Regions from separate parts of the Paenibacillus sp. FSL F4-0122 genome, predicted to be linked through region 1. Evidence: a T-box and tRNA genes for the amino acid it is inferred to sense, from the RefSeq annotation. Region 1 holds a T-box; the other holds one or more tRNA genes.
What was found. A T-box is a leader RNA that pairs with one kind of tRNA and senses whether it is charged. The one in region 1 lies ahead of tyrS (tyrosine--tRNA ligase), so its partner is inferred to be a tRNA-Tyr.

Region 1 (3,384 bases):
TGAGGATGTCCCCCGGCTGTACTGTAATAGCAATAATCACAGGCTAGATTACAATCCTCTGAGACGGTTTTCCACATGACATGAAGGGTCTCCTGCTTAGAGGTTTGTATACATGCAGTCATACGATTCTGCCCCTCCTATGTAATACTATCTTTGTAGAACCTAATTCCTATTTGTTCAATTAAATCATAGATCTGCAAGTCAACGATGAGTAAAACATCATAGCTGGTCGAATAACTGGGCATAAAAAAGCTGCACTCCCCATTGTCCGTTGGAACAAAGCAATAAGGGTGTGCAGTTTCTTTGTGGATGAGTCTAACTAACGGTAGTTAGAGACTAAGTCTTATTAATTACGGACGTATTCTCTATTTGCTGTTTCCAACATGGATTTCCAATCCGCAAACTTCGTCTCCCTAACAACATGACGATCAAAGAGTTCATCAGGTATGTCAGCAACATCTTCTTCTGTCTTTACTTGAAAGTTCCCTTTGGTTAAAAACTCATCGAAACTTTTGTAATTGGAATACTTACTCATAAACGCTTCATTAAACAATTTCTCGAAAGAGATGTGATTGGGATCTTCTTGATACGTTTTCTGTCCTTGTAACTCATTCATCAATTCTTCCATGGTCATTGGTTTTTGTCTTCTCAAATTACCACTCCTAATTTTCTGTTATAGTTGTAGAATATCATGTTAATCCATAAATCACACGAATCCTAAGCTTACCATAATTTTGACGATTTCACCTTTCAAATTTCACTTAATATGCAAATAGTCTCCCTCTATACTTAAAATACAACAAAAAACCTTCCTTATTCATAAGGAAGGCTTCTTATTATTAGGACAATTTCACCAGGCTGTAGTTTTTCTTACCCTTACGGATAATGATAAAACGTCCGCCGATGGCTTCGCTGGCTGTAACTTCAAATGCTACATCGCTAACTTTTTCACCGTTCATGGAAATTGCGCCTTTGGTGATGTCTTCACGCGCTTGACGTTTGGATGGCTCAATTCCTAGATCTACCAGCCACTCCACGATATTTTTGGACTCCAATGTCGTTTCGTAGGTCGGCATTTCCTTGAAGCCTTGCTCGATCTCGTCAGCGGTCAGAGATTTAATATCTCCACTGAACAGAGCGGCAGTAATGCGTTTAGCCTGCTCCAGCAATTCCTCACCATGCACGAATCTGGTCATTTCTTCAGCCAGTGTTATTTGCGCTTCACGTTTATGCGGTTCGGTTTGCACCTTTTCTGCTAGTGCATCAATTTGCTCTTTAGAGAGGAATGTAAAGTACTTCAGGTATTTCACAACATCACGGTCATCTGTATTTGCCCAGAACTGGTAGAATTCAAAAGCTGTCGTTTTGTTCGGATCCAACCAAATGGCTCCGCCAGCTGTTTTACCGAATTTTGTACCATCGGCTTTCAGCATAAGCGGGATGGTAAGTCCGAATGCCACCGCTTCAGAACCTTCTTTTTTACGAATCAGATCTAAGCCACTTGTGATGTTCCCCCATTGGTCAGAACCACCGATTTGCAGCTGCACATCTTCATGCTGGAACAGGTGCAGGTAGTCCAGGGATTGCAGGATTTGGTAAGAGAATTCCGTAAAGGAAATTCCGCTGTCCAATCTGCTTGCTACAACATCCTTGGCAAGCATCGAATTGATGCTGAAGTTTTTACCATAGTCACGCAAAAATTCGATAACATTGATTTTATGCGTCCAATCGTAGTTGTTCACCATGCGGATTTGATTGTCGCCATCAGTCACGAACAATTTTTTCATTTGTGCTGTAAGTGCATCAACGTTGGCTTGGACTTGCTCCAGCGTTTGCAAAGAGCGCTCGGATTGACGTCCACTTGGATCACCGATCGTTCCCGTAGCCCCACCAATTAGAATAACCGGACGATGTCCTGCCAGCTGGAATCTTTTGAGCACCATGAATGGAATCAAGTGGCCAATATGCATACTGTCACCAGTTGGATCTACACCGCAGTACAGGGATACCGATTTTTGATTGGTCAGTTCTCTAAGCCCTTCGGCATCTGTTTGTTGATTGATGGCATCGCGCCATTCTAGTTCGTCGATAATATTCATTGCCTTACACCCCTCAAAATTAGTAGTTATCCTATAATGAAACATCAGTCCGCCAAGCGGAAACGGCTTTGCCCTCCTGATTAGGACGGTACCGTTTCAGCGAGAAATATAAGGATCATTGATGAAGTGAACCCTATAAATCCTTATATTTAAAAACAAAAAAATCGTCCCCTTGTCTATTGTAGACATAGGGACGATTGAATAACCGTGTTACCACCCAGATTGCACCCATGAAACGCTTATGCTCAAGCATACCATTGATACCACTCTTGACGAGATATCGTTCGCCATTCCGCTCGGTGTTACCCGAGATACTCCAAAGTGTAATTCGCAAGCTTAGTGTGTACCGGGTTTCATCAACCCCCGGCTTTCTGGAACAGGGACTAAGTTACTACTGGGCTCCTTCAACGTATATCGTATATAAGATTACAGCCAGTATAGTGAAATAATTCTTTTATGTCAACTATCTTCAGCAGAGAATGCCGTCACACACTTCTACTGTAAAGCGCTACTAGGCATTTCCACTTTTTTTCTGATACAATTACGAAAAAAGAGGTGAACGAATCCGCATGCTAGATCCTATCGATAACCATATTTTGATGCGGCTGGCCCAAAACAGCAGAATTTCCTATACTGATCTAGCTAAAGAAGTCAGTTTATCAAGTGTCGCGGTGAAAGACCGTATTGATCGGCTAGTCAATCAAGGGATTATTGAACAGTTCTCGATTGTCATCAGTGCCGAAAAGTTAGGAAAGAAAATCTCCGCCTACCTGGAACTTGAAGTAGAACCTGCTCATTTGAATCATATCGTCGACGTATTAAAAGAAAACGAACGTGTAGCTGTATTATACGAAATGACAGGACCTTGTATTCTGCATATTCACATCTTAGTTGAGAATCTTGAAGAGATGGAACGGTTTATGCATGAATCAATCTATTGTCTGGATGGACTGGTACGTGTAGAAAGCCAAATTTTATTGAAACGCCACAAAAATCAAGACGGCTTAAATATATAAGAAAAAGAACCGCCTATAAAGACGGTTCTTTTCTCATCTGGATTTTTATTAGAATTATCAAATAATTGCTATTTCGTCCTACTCTGTCTTAGCCAGCTTAGCTTTATAAAAGTTCACGAAATATTCGCTGACCACAACCTTCTCATTCACAACACTTAATGGGGCTACAAGCTTCACTGTCTCTCCGTTGTAAATTCCCGTTGTCGCTCCAACCTTCATCTCCAGTACATTGCCATTGTAGCTCAGCGTAACTGTCTTAGTGGCTGGCT
Region 2 (3,384 bases), 2.1 Mb from region 1:
CAACGGATAAAAGCTACCCTGGGGATAACAGGCTTATCTCCCCCAAGAGTCCACATCGACGGGGAGGTTTGGCACCTCGATGTCGGCTCATCGCATCCTGGGGCTGAAGTAGGTCCCAAGGGTTGGGCTGTTCGCCCATTAAAGCGGTACGCGAGCTGGGTTCAGAACGTCGTGAGACAGTTCGGTCCCTATCTGTCGTGGGCGCAGGAAATTTGAGAGGAGCTGTCCTTAGTACGAGAGGACCGGGATGGACGTACCGCTGGTGCACCAGTTGTTCCGCCAGGAGCATGGCTGGGTAGCTACGTACGGACGGGATAAGCGCTGAAAGCATCTAAGCGTGAAGCCCCCCTCAAGATGAGATTTCCCAATTAGTAAGACCCCTTGAAGACGACGAGGTAGATAGGTTGGAGGTGGAAGTGCAGCAATGCATGGAGCTGACCAATACTAATCGGTCGAGGGCTTATCCTATACTTAGAATGCAGATTTGTTTCGGATTCAGTTTTCAGGCGATTAAGCCTGGTATGAATATTCCCTGATAGCTCAGTTGGTAGAGCACTCGACTGTTAATCGAGTTGTCACAGGTTCGAGTCCTGTTCGGGGAGCCATATGGAGAGGTGTCCGAGTTTGGCCGAAGGAGCACGATTGGAAATCGTGTAGGCGCCACAAGCGTCTCGAGGGTTCGAATCCCTCTCTCTCCGCCACAAATTTTTAATTAGTATGGCCCGTTGGTCAAGGGGTTAAGACACCTCCCTTTCACGGAGGTAACATGGGTTCGAATCCCATACGGGTCACCAAATTTTCACTTGATTTATCCTAGTGGACTTTGGTACAATAACAATTGTTGTTTATGGAGGCTTAGCTCAGCTGGGAGAGCATCTGCCTTACAAGCAGAGGGTCGGGGGTTCGATCCCCTCAGCCTCCACCATAACATATTTTTACTGACGCGGGGTGGAGCAGCCCGGTAGCTCGTCGGGCTCATAACCCGAAGGCCGCAGGTTCAAATCCTGCCCCCGCAACCAATTAACTTAAGCAATTATATCTTTTGGAACCGTGGTGTAGTTGGCCTAACATGCCTGCCTGTCACGCAGGAGATCGCGGGTTCGAATCCCGTCGGTTCCGCCATTTTCATCATGGCTCGGTAGCTCAGTCGGTAGAGCAGAGGACTGAAAATCCTCGTGTCGGCGGTTCGATTCCGTCCCGAGCCACCATTTATCATCACAAAAGAATGAGTGCCATGCCGGTGTAGCTCAATTGGTAGAGCAACTGACTTGTAATCAGTAGGTTGGGGGTTCAAGTCCTCTCGCCGGCACCATCCTTGGAGGATTAGCGAAGTGGCCAAACGCATCAGACTGTAAATCTGCTCACGTAAGTGTTCGGTGGTTCGAATCCATCATCCTCCACCAGTTTTTAGGGGCATAGTTTAAAGGTAGAACAACGGTCTCCAAAACCGTTGGTGTGGGTTCAATTCCTGCTGCCCCTGCCAAGTTTTTTCTAAAGTTTAATATGGCGGCCGTGGCGAAGGGGTTAACGCACCGGATTGTGGTTCCGGCATTCGTGGGTTCGAGACCCATCGGCCGCCCCATTTTCTTTAAAATGAATAATGGCGACAATATCAACTTAATATGGCGACTGTGGCGAAGGGGTTAACGCACCGGATTGTGGTTCCGGCATTCGTGGGTTCGAGACCCATCAGTCGCCCCATTTACTTTAAAATGTTATTGGGGATTAGCCAAGCGGTAAGGCAACGGACTTTGACTCCGTCACTCATAGGTTCGAATCCTATATCCCCAGCCATTTTATGCGGACGTGGCTCAGCGGTAGAGCATCGCCTTGCCAAGGCGAGGGTCGCGGGTTCGATTCCCGTCGTCCGCTCCAAAATTTACATGGCGCCATAGCCAAGTGGTAAGGCAAAGCTCTGCAAAAGCTTTATCCCCAGTTCAAATCTGGGTGGCGCCTCCATTTAGTTCATATGTGCCGGCGTGGCGGAATGGCAGACGCGCTCGACTCAAAATCGAGTGGGAAACCGTGGAGGTTCGAGTCCTCTCGCCGGTATCTTAAAAAGGTTAGTAAGATTGCTTTTATAAGCAATCTTACTAACCTTTTTTCTTTATGTTCTTAGTTTTACAGGATTAAGCCGTTGAATAGAGGAGTTTCTCTATTTCAACGGCTTTTTTTAATCTGATTAGTGATTAACCTGATTGATTATTAATGCGGAATGCTCGCGGGGTATGACCTATTTCTCGTTTAAACATATTGCAGAATTGGGCATCGTTCACAAAACCTGCAGCAGCAGATACTTCAGAGATTTGCATCTGAGTATGACGTAATAGAGATTTTGCATACTCCAGGCGTTTTAACAGCAAATACCGCAGGGGTGAGGACCCGAAACGTTCTTTAAATAGATGGCGAAAACGATCGTAGCTATATCCGGACATTTCTGATAGTGTTTCGACGGACAATTTATGGCGATAATGCTCATTCATATAATTAAGGACATATTGTACTCGATCTTCTGTTGGGGATTGATATCCAGAGGCACTAAGAAGCCTCATAAGATGGACGGTAATCTCGCTCATTTGTAGGTTTAGAAGCTCAGAGAATCCGTCTTGCTTACGTGTAAACTCTGCTTTCATTCGCAGCAGGATTTGAAGAACGGTCTGATCTTTATCATCTTCATATACGCCGAGCAGATTACTCATATTAGGGTGTACCGAGTGGAAGCCTACAAATAATACATTTGCATCCTCACGGTGGTGCTCGTCATGTTTATGATTGGGTGGCACAAGCGCGAAAGAAGAGGAGCGAAAATGGTAACTTCGTGGGCCAACATTGGTTGTCCCTACCCCCTGTAAATAATAGACCAGTTCGTAGCATTCATGCTGGTGTGGAGGGATATAAGTATTTAGCTCATGTGTGGCACTTACAATATATAGAACACGATCCATGATGATCCTCCAATACTTATGTTTTAGCCGAATCGTACAAAACTATGACCGAAATCATATAATTATTTTTAATAATATTTGTTATGATCGTATCAATAAATCCGAAAGTTCGCAACCTGACTGGCCATCTCGTTCGGAAATAAAGCGGATTATTAATAATAATGGTATTTTTATTGCTATTTTTGAGCCTAAACGTTAAATTTATTACTTTTAATGATACTTTATTTGGAAAAAAGAGAATTTCCATTTGAACCGTGAATTATACAATGGGTGAAGATGGGGATTCTGCCGGATTACTAACCAACTAAAATTAGGGGTGGAATAGAGTAATGAATAAAAAAGTTCTTTCTTTGTTGTTATTAATGGTGATGGTTCTGGTCACAGCATGTGGGAATAACACGTCCAATAACGGTTCTTCTGCGAATACTGGATCAAACGC

Region 2: it encodes a tRNA-Tyr, which carries the amino acid that the T-box ahead of tyrS (tyrosine--tRNA ligase) is inferred to sense. The anticodon was not compared.

Annotation. Positions count from the first base shown of each region.
Region 1 covers NZ_JBBODI010000001.1:5,349,356-5,352,739, reverse strand. The annotation lists gene MHH49_RS23375 (anaerobic sulfatase maturase) at 1-122, opposite strand, end outside; gene MHH49_RS23370 (hypothetical protein) at 347-634, opposite strand; gene tyrS (tyrosine--tRNA ligase) at 840-2,099, opposite strand; T-box leader at 2,286-2,516, opposite strand; gene MHH49_RS23360 (Lrp/AsnC family transcriptional regulator) at 2,669-3,115, shown strand; gene MHH49_RS23355 (acetamidase/formamidase family protein) at 3,194-3,384, opposite strand, start outside.
Region 2 covers NZ_JBBODI010000001.1:3,219,301-3,222,684, forward strand. The annotation lists rRNA gene MHH49_RS13905 (23S ribosomal RNA) at 1-468, shown strand, start outside; tRNA gene MHH49_RS13910 (tRNA-Asn) at 530-605, shown strand; tRNA gene MHH49_RS13915 (tRNA-Ser) at 609-701, shown strand; tRNA gene MHH49_RS13920 (tRNA-Glu) at 720-794, shown strand; tRNA gene MHH49_RS13925 (tRNA-Val) at 850-925, shown strand; tRNA gene MHH49_RS13930 (tRNA-Met) at 943-1,019, shown strand; tRNA gene MHH49_RS13935 (tRNA-Asp) at 1,045-1,122, shown strand; tRNA gene MHH49_RS13940 (tRNA-Phe) at 1,133-1,208, shown strand; tRNA gene MHH49_RS13945 (tRNA-Thr) at 1,237-1,312, shown strand; tRNA gene MHH49_RS13950 (tRNA-Tyr) at 1,318-1,403, shown strand; tRNA gene MHH49_RS13955 (tRNA-Trp) at 1,410-1,483, shown strand; tRNA gene MHH49_RS13960 (tRNA-His) at 1,507-1,582, shown strand; tRNA gene MHH49_RS13965 (tRNA-His) at 1,626-1,701, shown strand; tRNA gene MHH49_RS13970 (tRNA-Gln) at 1,720-1,794, shown strand; tRNA gene MHH49_RS13975 (tRNA-Gly) at 1,801-1,875, shown strand; tRNA gene MHH49_RS13980 (tRNA-Cys) at 1,886-1,959, shown strand; tRNA gene MHH49_RS13985 (tRNA-Leu) at 1,974-2,052, shown strand; gene MHH49_RS13990 (AraC family transcriptional regulator) at 2,190-2,945, opposite strand; gene MHH49_RS13995 (BMP family ABC transporter substrate-binding protein) at 3,275-3,384, shown strand, end outside.